DNA from 2 places in the Nocardiopsis sp. NPDC007018 genome. Region 2 is predicted to be linked to the other one. Evidence: predicted binding sites of a transcription regulator. Region 2 holds the regulator's gene; the other holds the start of a gene.
What was found. Region 2 encodes HrcA, which represses chaperone genes, less so after heat shock. Its sites were predicted from a motif close to TTGGCACTCTCNNNNNGAGAGTGCCAA; they were not measured.
Positions count from the first base shown of each region.

Region 1: the regulator HrcA is predicted to act here: its motif matches at 3,586-3,612, upstream of groL (chaperonin GroEL).

Region 1 covers NZ_JBEYHA010000001.1:202,410-208,424, forward strand. The annotation lists gene thrC (threonine synthase) at 1-460, shown strand, start outside; gene ABZ635_RS01005 (ubiquitin-like small modifier protein 1) at 525-803, shown strand; gene ABZ635_RS01010 (PadR family transcriptional regulator) at 912-1,505, shown strand; gene ABZ635_RS01015 (ATP-binding cassette domain-containing protein) at 1,647-2,618, shown strand; gene ABZ635_RS01020 (ABC transporter permease) at 2,615-3,430, shown strand; gene groL (chaperonin GroEL) at 3,777-5,408, shown strand; partial or broken gene ABZ635_RS01030 (glucose-6-phosphate dehydrogenase) at 5,519-6,015, opposite strand, start outside.
Region 2 covers NZ_JBEYHA010000035.1:5,373-11,387, reverse strand. The annotation lists gene ABZ635_RS18585 (IS30 family transposase) at 1-96, shown strand, start outside; gene ABZ635_RS18580 (16S rRNA (uracil(1498)-N(3))-methyltransferase) at 205-948, opposite strand; gene dnaJ (molecular chaperone DnaJ) at 945-2,084, opposite strand; gene hrcA (heat-inducible transcriptional repressor HrcA) at 2,089-3,102, opposite strand; gene ABZ635_RS18565 (DUF3097 domain-containing protein) at 3,279-4,118, shown strand; gene ABZ635_RS18560 (DUF4870 domain-containing protein) at 4,873-5,202, shown strand; gene ABZ635_RS18555 (DUF4870 domain-containing protein) at 5,233-5,841, shown strand; gene hemW (radical SAM family heme chaperone HemW) at 5,911-6,015, opposite strand, start outside.

The DNA.
Region 1 (6,015 bases), on a different contig from region 2:
GGTCGGCCTGGTCGAGGACCGCCCGTACAAGGTGTTCGGGGCGCAGGCCACCGGTTGCTCGCCGGTCGCCCGCGCGTGGGCCGAGGGGCACGACGTCATCCAGCCGGTCAAGCCGGACACGATCGCCAAGTCGCTGGCGATCGGCAACCCCGCCGACGGCCCGTACGTGCTGGACATCGCCACCCGCACCGGCGGTTCGATCGAGCACGTCGGCGACGACGAGATCGTCGACGCCATCAAGCTGCTGGCCCGCACGGAGGGCATCTTCGCGGAGACCGCAGGCGGCGTGACCACCGGAGTCCTGCGCAAGCTGGTGCGCGAGGGCACGCTCGACCCCGAGGCGGAGACGGTCATCGTCAACACGGGTGACGGGCTCAAGACCCTCAACGCCGTCGACTCGGGCGTCACCGCCACGATCAAGCCGTCCCTGGAGGCCTTCAAGGCCGAGGGCCTGGCCTGATCCCCGGGCTCGCGCCCGCACCCACCACCCCGCGCAGCACCCACGTCCCAGGAGTACGAACACCATGAGCGTCAGCGTCCGCGTGCCAACCATCCTGCGCACCTACACCAACGACGTGTCGGAGGTGACCGCCGAGGGCGGCACCCTGGCCGAGGTCCTCGACGACCTGGAGGCCAACCACCCGGGCATCCGCGCCCGCGTGCTCGACGACAACGGCAAGGTCCGCCGCTTCGTCAACGTCTACGTCGGTGACGAGGACGTCCGCTTCGACCAGGGCCTCCAGACCGAGGTCCGGGACGGCCAGCAGATCTCGATCATCCCGGCCGTCGCCGGGGGCTGCTGACCCCGAGGCACCACACGGACGGGGCGGGCGCCGGAGGGCGCCCGCCCCGTCCGTGTGCCCGTCCCCTCGTAACCTGGGAGGAGGACTCTTCCGGGGATGAGGGTGGCGATGTCGGCGACGCGGTTGTTGGTGCTCGGTGTGGTGCGCATTCACGGGCGGGCGCACGGGTACCGGGTGGGCCGTGAACTCATGGGGTGGGGTGTCGAGGAGTGGGCCAACGTGAAGTGGGGGTCCCTCTACCACGCTCTGCGCAAACTCTCCGAACAGGGCAAGCTCCGTGAGTTCGTGGCCGAGGGGGAGGCGTCCGGCCGGACCTCCTACGAGGTCACCGAGGACGGTGAGGCCGAGTTCCACCGGCTCCTGCGCAAGGCGCTGAGTTCGACCGAGGACGAGGCCCTGCTGTGCGCCGGTGTCACCCTGATGATCGCGCTGACCCGCGCTGAGGCGATCGGCCTGTTGCGGCAGAGGTTGGCACGGTTGGAGGAGGACGAGGCCGAGCTGCGCGCGTCGATGGACCTGCCCGACTCCGAGTGGGGCAAGCCCCCACACGTGCGCGAGCTGTTCCGGTTCTGGTCGTACTCGCTCGACTCGGGCACGGCATGGACCCGGCAGCTGATCTCCTCCCTTGAGGCGGGGAGGTACGTCATGGCCGACGACGGACCCGACGACGGTCCCCGGCGGCTGGGACCGCTCCCGGTCTGAGCTGCCCGAGACCCCTGCCCGCTGCGGCGCTGCCCCGCACCGGGTCCCCTTCTGGGACCCACGCCCATGTATTCAAACTTGAACATCCCTTCGGGGTGGTGCATCATGTCCCCGTATTCAAGTTTTAATACGGAGGGATCGATGATCCGCACACAGGAGCTGACCCGGCACTTCCGGATCGGCAAGGAGACCGTCGAAGCCGTGCGCGGCGTCGACATCGAGGTGGCCGAGGGCGAGGCCGTCGCGCTCCTCGGACCCAACGGCGCGGGTAAATCCACCACCCTGCGCATGCTCACCACGCTTCTCGAACCCACGTCCGGGAGCGCCACCGTCGCCGGGCGCGACGTGCGCGCCGAACCCGCCGAGGTGCGCCGCCGGATCGGGTTCGTCGGGCAGGGCCACGGCGCCGGGGAGGACCAGCGGGTCCGCGACGACCTCCGCACCCAGGGCCTCCTGTACGGCCTGGACCGCCGCGCCGCGGGACGTCGATCGGACGCCCTGCTGGAGATGCTCGACCTCACCCCCGCCGCCGAGCGCGAGGTCGCCAACCTCTCCGGCGGTCAACGGCGCCGACTCGACATCGCCATGGGCCTGGTCCACCACCCAGATCTGCTCTTCCTGGACGAACCCTCCGCGGGTCTGGACCCCCACAGCCGGGCCAACCTGTGGGAACACGTCGCACGGCTGCGCGCGGAGTTCGGCACGACGATCGTGCTCACCACCCACTACCTGGACGAGGCCGACTCCGCGGCAGAACGGGTCCTGGTCATCGACCACGGCCGCGTGATCGCCGACGGCACGCCGGAGGAACTCAAGGGGCGCGTCTCCGGCGACCTGGTCGGGCTCGCCCTCGCCGACGAGGACCAGGCCCGCGCGGCCGTGGGCGTGGCCGAGCGGATCGCCCCGAACGGCGACGCCGGGGTCCATGACGGACCCGGGGCCCAGCACGAGGTGCGGTTCAGGGTGGAACACGGAGACGCGGTGCTCCCCGAACTGCTGCGCGCCCTCGACGCCGCGGGCCTCGACGTGCGTGCCGTCCAGGTGCAGCGGCCCACCCTGGACGACGTGTTCCTGACCCTGACCGGCCGCAGTCTGCGCGAGGAGGACCAGTGACCGCCGTCGACCGGACCGCGACCGTGCCCGATGCGCCGACACGGGCGGCCGGAGGATTCGCGGGGGTGCTGCGCGACACCGGGACCGTCCTCGCGCGCCAGGCGCGACCCGTCCTGGGGCGGCCGTTCATGATCGTCTTCGGAATGCTCCAGCCACTGCTGTACCTGGTGCTGTTCGCGCCACTGCTCACCGGGTTGGCGGGGGCCGAGGGCGAGAACCCGTGGCAGTGGTTCGTGCCCGGCCTGTTGGTGATGCTGGCCCTCTTCACCGCCGGGTTCGCCGGGTTCGGCCTGTTGCCGGAGCTGTCCTCGGGTGAATTCGAGCGGATGCTGGTCACCCCGGTCAGCCGGGTGGCGCTCCTGCTCGGCCGGGTCCTGGGCGATCTCGCGACCATGCTGGTCCAGATGGCGCTCATCCTCGTGCTGGTGCTGCCGTTCGGATTCCGAACCACCGTGCCCGGCGCACTCGCGGGATTCGCCCTGCTCGCCGTGCTGGGGATCGGGCTGGCCACACTGTCGTACCTGGCCGCGATGGTCGCCAAGCACACCTACGTGTTCGCCCCGATCGTCCAGACCGTGATGGTGCCCCTCATGCTCCTCTCGGGTCTGCTCCTGCCGATGGAGCTGGCCCCGGGGTGGCTGTACACGCTGTCGCGGTTCAACCCGGTGGCGCATGTGGTGGACGCCGCCCGGGTGCTCTTCGACGGCGGTCCGTGGGACGGCACGGTCCTGCTCGGTTGGGCGATGGCGCTCGGACTGGCGTGCGTAGCGTTGGCCGTGGGCGCACGCTCGATGCGCCGCCTCAACGGCTGAACGGGCGGACCCCTGGTCACCGGGCCGGTGACCGCCCGGCCACCGGTTCCTCCGGGGGTCCGTCCTCTGTTCGCCGAGCGCTCAAACCCGCACGTCGGGGGATGTTTCGCCTGGTCAGTGTGGTTTCTCCGATCGTCGAAATCGTGACCACATCGTTTGCACTCTCCAGGGTCGAGTGCTAAAAAAGGGAGTGGTTAGCACTCACCTTCACCGAGTGCTAACCGGATCGAGGCTGCGAGATCGCGGACCTCCGGCAGCAGGGTTGCCGGAGCGGAAGCGGTCGTCCGTCGCGGGCGCACGCCTCGTCCCATCGCGTATCAGCCCGGTTACGGGAGGACAGAACTCAATGGCAGCCAAACTGATCGCGTTCGACGAGGAGGCCCGTCGCGGCCTCGAGCGCGGCATGAACCAGCTCGCGGACGCCGTCAAGGTCACGCTCGGCCCGAAGGGTCGCAACGTCGTCCTGGAGAAGAAGTGGGGCGCCCCCACGATCACCAACGACGGTGTCTCCATCGCCAAGGAGATCGAGCTCGAGGACCCGTGGGAGAAGATCGGGGCCGAGCTGGTCAAGGAGGTCGCCAAGAAGACGGACGACGTCGCCGGTGACGGTACGACCACCGCCACCGTCCTGGCCCAGGCGCTCGTGCGCGAGGGTCTGCGCAACGTCGCCGCCGGCGCCAACCCGATCGGCCTCAAGCGCGGCATCGAGGCCGCCGTGGCCCGCATCAACGAGGAGCTCGGCAACCTCTCGAAGGACGTCGAGACCAAGGAGCAGATCGCCTCCACCGCCTCCATCTCCGCTGGTGACACCCAGATCGGCGAGACCATCGCCGAGGCGATGGACAAGGTCGGCAAGGAAGGCGTCATCACCGTCGAGGAGGGGCAGACCTTCGGGCTCGAGCTGGAGCTCGCCGAGGGCATGCGCTTCGACAAGGGCTACATCTCGCCCTACTTCGCTACCGACCTCGAGCGCATGGAGACGGTCCTCGAGGACCCCTACATCCTCATCGTCAACTCGAAGATCTCCAACAACAACGAGTTCCTGCCCGTTGTCGAGAAGGTCCTCCAGTCCGGCCGTCCGCTGATGGTCATCGCCGAGGACGTCGCCGACGGCGCCCTCCAGACCCTCGTGGTCAACAAGATCCGCGGCACCTTCAAGTCCGTCGCCGTCAAGGCCCCGGGCTTCGGTGACCGCCGCAAGGCCCAGCTCGGCGACATCGCCGTGCTGACCGGCGGTCAGGTCATCACCGAGGAGGTCGGCCTCAAGCTCGAGAACACCGAGCTCGACCTGCTCGGCCGCGCCCGCAAGATCGTCGTCACCAAGGACGAGACCACCATCGTCGACGGTGCCGGTGACGCCACCGCCATCGCCGGTCGCGTGAACGAGATCCGCAACGAGATCGAGCGCACCGACTCCGACTACGACCGCGAGAAGCTCCAGGAGCGTCTCGCGCGCCTGGCCGGCGGCGTGGCCGTCATCAAGGCCGGTGCCGCCACCGAGGTGGAGCTCAAGGAGCGCAAGCACCGCATCGAGGACGCCGTTCGCAACGCCAAGGCCGCGGTCGAGGAGGGCATCCTGCCCGGTGGCGGCGTCGCGCTGCTCCAGGCCAGCGTCCCCGCGTTCGAGAAGCTGGACCTCGACGGTGACGAGGCCATCGGCGCCGACATCGTGCGGCGCGCCATCGCCGAGCCGCTCAAGCAGATCGCGGTCAACGCCGGTCTCGAAGGCGGCGTCGTGGCGGACAAGGTCAAGAACCTGGAGCCCGGGTTCGGCCTGAACGCCGCCAGCGGCGAGTACACCGACCTGTTCAAGGACGGCGTCATCGACCCGACCAAGGTCACCCGTTCCGCCCTGCAGAACGCGTCGTCCATCGCTGGTCTGTTCCTGACCACCGAGGCCGTCATCGCCGACAAGCCGGAGAAGGCCGCGGCTCCCGCCGGCGACCCGACCGGTGGCATGGGCGGCATGGACTTCTAGCAGGTCCGTGACACCGGGCGCGAGCCCGTAGGCGCCTGAGGTCGATACGCGACCTCGCCCGCGACGACCGGGCGGCCCCACCGGGGCCGCCCGGTTTCGCTCGTCCCGGGTCACTCCCCGGCCGCGCCCTGGGGCCGGATCGCGTCGGCCAGCGGATGCCAGCCCCGGTCACCGGGAAGGACCCGCGCCGACTCCGGCCCGTAGGAGCCCCGGGGATAGGGCTCGGGCCGCGCCGTGTCGCGCAGGAGCGGGTCCACGATCCGCCACGACTCCTCGACCACGTCGAAGCTCACGAACCGCTCGGGGTCGCCCGCCACGGCGTCGCGCAGCACGTGATCGTAGGCCTCGTGCCCCCGCCCCAACTGGCGCTCCACGTCGGCGCCGAGCACCAGTCGGGCCGCCGAGTCGCCCTCGGCCCCGGGTTCGTTGAGCAGCATCTCGAAGGTCACCCCGGACCACGGCTCCAGCTGGAACCGGACCAGGTTGGCAGGGCCCGGGTAGAGGACGGGGGCGGGGCGCCGGAGCTCGGCCACCACCTCCCACGCGGTGAGCGGCATGTTCTTGCCCGAGCGCACGTAGAACGGCACCCCCGACCAGCGGCGGTTGT
Region 2 (6,015 bases):
CTGGATCTGGAGCATGTGGCTCAGAAGCTGAACGGTCGGCCACGCAAGACGCTCGGCTGGAAAACTCCAGCCGAGCGTCTGCCTACACTCGTCTAAATCAACGAGGTGTTGCGAGGACCCGTTGAATCCGCCAGATCCCACGGGCCCTTCACCGTGTCCGGTCCCCGCCGGCTCACCGGCCGTGCGGTGCTCCGGGCGCCGGTGTCACCAACGCCCGGTTCGGGCCTGGAGGACCGAGAGCGCCGCGACCCCGGCGGTGGAGGTGCGCAGGACCGAGGGGCCCAGCAGGGCCCGAACAGCCCCGGCGTCGTCGAAGGCGGCCAGCTCGGCCTCGGAGATCCCGCCCTCCGGGCCGACCACCAGGACGATCCCCGCACCGCGCGGTTCCGTCGGCAGCGGCAGTGACGACAGCCGGAGCGCGCCCTCCTCGTGCAGAACCACCGCGAGGTCCGCCTCGGCGAGCAGGGCGCACACCGCCCGGCGGTCGAGGGGCTCGGTGACCTCGGGTGTGCGGGACCGGCGGGCCTGCTTGGCGGCCTCGCGCGCGCTGGCCCGCCACTTGGCGAGCGCCTTGGCGCCCCGGTCGCCCTTCCACTGCGTGACGCAGCGTTCGGCCGACCAGGGGACGACGGCGTCCACCCCGGCCTCGGTCATCATCTCGACCGCGAGTTCGCCGCGGTCGCGCTTGGGCAGGGCCTGGACCACGGTGATCCGGGGGCTGGGCGCGGGTTCGCTCCGGCGCTCCACCACCCGGCACACCAGGGTGTCCCTACCGACCACCTCGTCGACCTCGCATCGCACGCGCAGGCCGAGACCGTCGGAGAGGTCGACGGTCTCGCCCTCGCGGACGCGTCGGACCGCCACGGCATGGCGGCCCTCCGCGCCCTCCAGCCGGACTCGGTCGCCCGCGAGGGCGTCCGTCCCGGCCAGGAACACCGGCGGGGTCACTTGGCTCCGAAGGCGTCGCGGATCTTGGAGAAGAACCCGCCGTGGCCGGGGCTGAAGCGGCCCGGGTTCTGGTCCTCCCCGCGCAGCTCGGCGAACTTGCGCAGCAGGGCCTCCTGCTCCTCGTCCAGCTTGCCCGGGGTCTCCACGTCCACGCGGATGCGCAGGTCGCCCCGGCCGCCGCCGTCGAGGTGGGTGACGCCCTTGCCCGGCAGGGTGATGACGTGGCCGGAGTTGGTGCCCGGACGCAGGTCGATGTTCTCCGTGCCGTCGAGGGTGTCGAACGCGCACGAGGCACCGAGCGCCGCCGCCGTCATGGGGACGGTGATGGTGCAGTGCAGGTCGTCGCCGCGCCGCTCGAAGGTCGGGTGCGGCTTCTGGACGATCTCCAGGATGATGTCGCCGCGCGGTCCGCCGTTGGGGCCGACCTCGCCCTCGCCCGCGAGCTGGATGCGGGTGCCGTCGTCGACGCCGGCGGGGATCTTCACGGTGCGGGTGACCTTCTCCCGGACCCGGCCCTCGCCCGCGCAGTCGCCGCAGGGGTTGGTGATGACCGACCCCTGGCCGGAGCACTGCGGGCAGGGCCGCGAGGTCATGACCTGGCCGAGGAAGGAGCGGGTGACCTGGGAGACCTCGCCCTGGCCGTGGCACATGTCGCAGGTGGTCCGGTGCGAACCGGCCGCGGTGCCCTCGCCCTGGCAGGTCTCGCACAGGATGGCGGTCGGGAAGGTGATCTCCCGGCTGACGCCGAAGGCGGTCTCGACGAGGTCGAGCTCGATGCGGAGCTTGATGCTGCGCCCGCGACGGACCCGTTCCCGGGGGCCGCGCGCGCCGGGGTGCCCGCCGCCGAAGAACGCGCCGATGAGGTCGTCGAAGGCGAACCCGCCCGCCTGCCCGAACCCTCCGGCACCGCCTCCGCCCGGGGCGAAGGGGTCCTGGCCCATGTCGAACATCCGACGCTTGTTCTCGTCGGAGAGGACCTCGTAGGCCTGGGTCACTTCCTTGAAGCGTTCCTGGGTGGCGGGGTCCGGGTTGATGTCCGGGTGGAGCTCGCGCGCGAGCCGCCGGTACGCCTTCTTGATCTCGTCCTTGGACGCGTCGCGACGCACCCCGAGAACCTGGTAATAGTCTCTGGCCACTGAGTTACTGTCCTGCCAAAATCTGTCCGACATACCGGGCCACCGCACGGACGGCGCCCATGGTCCCTGGGTAGTCCATACGGGTGGGTCCCACCACTCCGATCTTGGCCAGCGACTGGTTTCCCACACCGTAGTCGGCCGACACGATGGAAGTGGACCGAAGACCCTCGTGGAAGTTCTCCGCGCCGATGCGCACCGTGAGCATGGAGGGGTCCTTGGCCTCGCCGAGCAGTCGGATGAGGACCATGTTCTCCTCCAACGCCTCCAGCACCTCGCGCAGGCTGGCCGCGAAGTCGACGGCCGCGAGGTTGGCGGTGCCCGCCAGGACGATCTTCTCCTCGTGACGTTCCACGAGGCTCTCCAGCAGGACGGTGAGGACCGCGACCGCGACCGGCCGGTCCTCCGGCGCGACCTGGGCGGGCAGGTCCTCCACCGCGTCCGGCACGTCGCCGAGGTGCTTGCCCGCGATGGCGCGGTTGAGCATGGCGCGCAGGTCGTCGACCACGTGTTCGGTGACCGAGCCCAGCACGTCGATGACACGCTGTTCGACCCGGCCGGTGTTGGTGATGACGACCATCATGATGCGCTGGCCGCCGAGCGGCACCAGCTCCACGTGCTGGACCGACGAGCGGGTCAGCGACGGGTACTGGACGATCGCCACCTGACGGGTGAGCTGCGCGAGCAGCCGGACCGTGCGGGCGACGATCTCGTCGAGATCCACGGCGCCGCCGAGGAAGGACTCGATGGCCCTGCGCTCGGCCGCCGAGAGGGGCTTGACGGAGGAGAGCCGGTCGACGAAGAGCCGGTAGCCCTTGTCGGTGGGCACCCGTCCCGCACTGGTGTGGGGTTGGGTGATGTAGCCGTCCTCCTCCAGCGCGACCATGTCGTTGCGGATGGTCGCCGGGGAGACACCGAGGGGGTGGCGGTCCGCCAGCGCCCGCGAACCCACGGGTTCGTTGGTGTTGACGAAGTCCTCGACGACCGCACGCAGGACCGCGAGCTTGCGCTCATCCAGCAACTCGCCACCTCCTGGCACTCCAAGGTTCTCAGTGCTAATTCTATGCCCGGGCGCAAACCCTCCCGGCTACCCGCTCGCAGTAACACCGTGACGGGGGGCGCTTCTTCCCCGCGGACCGGCGACGTGCGCCACCGCCCACGGGTGTCGCGGGCCCCGCACCAGTAGACTGCACCACCGTGGTTACCAAGGGAACCGGCCGTTACGGCCGCGACGTTCTGGCGGGAGACTGGCGGCGACCGAAGAAGGGTGCGGTGCGCGAGATACCCCTCACCCGTGACCTGGTCGTGGAGGACGCCGACGAGACCTTCTGCGGGGCCGTGGTGTCCTGGGACAAGGTCGCGGTGACCCTGGAGGACCGGGGCGGGCGCCGCAGGGTGTTCGAGCTGGGCCCGGCCGCCTTCCTGGTGGACGGCGAGCCGGTGACGCTGGTGCGCCCGGCGGCGGCTCCGCGGGGTCCGTTGCGCAGCGCCTCGGGGTCGATCGCGGTGACCGGCGCGCGGGCCCGCACGGCCCGGGAGAGCCGGATCTACGTGGAGGGCGCCCACGACGCCGAGCTGGTGGAGAAGGTGTGGGGGCACGACCTTCGGGTGGAGGGCGTGGCCGTGGAGTTCCTGGAGGGGGTCGACGACCTCCCCGCCGTGGTGGCGGAGTTCGCCCCGGGTCCGGGACGGCGGCTGGGGGTGCTGGTGGACCACCTGGTGCCGGGGTCCAAGGAGAGCCGGATCGCCGAGCGCGTGCGGGGCGGGGACGTCCTCGTCGTCGGCCACCCCTACGTGGACGTGTGGCAGGCGGTGCGCCCGGGCGCGGTGGGGATCGGAGCCTGGCCCGAGGTCCCGAAGGGGCTGCCCTGGAAGGAGGGCGTCGTGGACGCCCTGGGGTGGCGGATGGAGACGGGGGAGGCCTGGCGCCGCATCCTGGGATCGGTCCGCGGCTACGGGGACCTCGAACCGTCGCTGCTGGGCCGGGTGGAAGAGCTCATCGACTTCGTCACGGGACCGCACGCCCCGGAACACTAGGATTGTCGCGAGCGCGTGGTCTGATGGGGTCTCGGGGCCGGCGTCCCGGTCCCGTCGGGCCCGCGTCCGGACCCGCGGGCCGTCGGTACCGACCCCGTCCGTCCGGTCAGCACCGCGCCCAGCGCACCCAACAGCGGAGTCGAGGGAGAGCATGAGCGAGACCCCGTCCAGTCATCCGTCGCCGGATGACCCCCAGGGCCGGCCGCAGTCGCCCCCGAACCCGTCGGAGCGCAGCGGCGGGCGAGCCGAACGGGACGGGTCCGACGCCGACCGGCAGGTCCAGGAGCACGGCCAGGCCCCCCAGAGCGGGCCGCACCCCGGCTGGGGAGCGCCCTCCCACCAACAGCGGGCCCAGGCGTACGACCAGGCCCACGGCGGCCCCCGGGCCCCTCAGGTCAGCGGTGAGCAGCGGGGCTGGGGACAGCCGCACCAGGGTCGGGCTCCGGGGCCGCAGACCGGGGCGCAGCCCGCCTGGAACCAGCCGACCGGTGGCCAGCGGCCAGCGGCGTACGGTCAGTCCGGGGCCCGGACCGGATGGGGGCACACCGCCGGGCAGCGGCAGGAATGGGCCACGCACACCGGCGCCTCACCCCAGGCACCCCAGCCGCCCCAGACGGCGCAACCGCCGCAGTTCCCACAGGCCCCCACGGTGGCCGGTTACGGCCAGCCGTACCAGCAGCAGACGCGGGTCCAGGGCTACACCGCCCCGCAGGGCCCGACCGCCCCCGGTGACGGCGACCCCGTCACGGCCTCGATGCTCGCGCACCTGACCGGGTTCGTCATCGCCTTCCTCGGCTGGATACCGCCGCTGGCGATCTACTTCGCCCGGCGCGAGCGGTCTCCGTTCGTGCGCCACCACGCGGCGGAGGCGGCGAACTTCCAGATCACTATGCTGATCCCCTACGTCTTCGCTGGCGTCGTGTTCTTCGGCTTGGGTATCTTCTTCCCCAGCCTGTCCTGGATCGGCTACCTGCTGATCGCCCTCGTGTGGATCGCCTGCATCGTCCTCGGCGTCCTGGGGGCGTCCGGAGCCAACAAGGGGATCTGGTACCGCTACCCCGTGAGCATCCGGCTCCTGAAGTAGTAGCCCGCTCCCATACACCAAGGAACCGCCATGTCCTACCCGAACAACCCGAACCCCCACGACCCCTACGGTCAGGGCGAGTCCGGGGGCTACCCGCCCCCGCCCGGTTACCCACAGCAGGGCGCCGCTCCCGGTGGTCCTCCCGTTCCCTACACCGGCCAGCAGAGCGGCGGCTACCCGCCGCCGCCCCAGGGCGGCTACCAGCAGCCCGGTGGTTACCCCCAGGGCGGTTACCAGCAGCCGGGCGGTTACCCGCCTCCCCCCGGCCAGTACGGCGGTTACCAGCAGCCCGGAGCCCAGGGCTACGGCTCCTACGTGCCGAGCGAGGCGGAGCGCAGCTCGGCGAAGCTCGCCCACATCGGCGGCGGCTTCCTCGGCTGGCTCCTGCCGCTCATCGTGTACATCACGAAGAAGGACGAGTCGCCCTACGTGCGCGACCAGGCCGCCCGGGCGCTCAGCTTCCAGCTGGTCATGTTGATCGGCTACCTCGTCTCCGGTGTCCTGGCGTGGTTGCTCATCGGCGTTTTGACCTGGTTCGCCCTGCTGATCTTCTCGATCGTCTCCGGCTTCCGCGCGGCGTCGGCGGTGGACCGGGGTGAGTGGGCCCGGTACCCGATGGACGTCACCTGGGTGAAGTAGCCCGACGTTCCACGCGTGAGGAGGGGCCCGGCCGTGTGCCGGGCCCCTCCTTCGTGTGCGGGGCGAGCCTCAGGTGAGGTCGCGCACCACGGCGTCGGCGAGCAGGCGGCCGTGGCGGGTCAGCGCGGCCCGGCCCCCGGCGTGCGCCCGTGCGTCCAGGAGCCCCTCACCGAC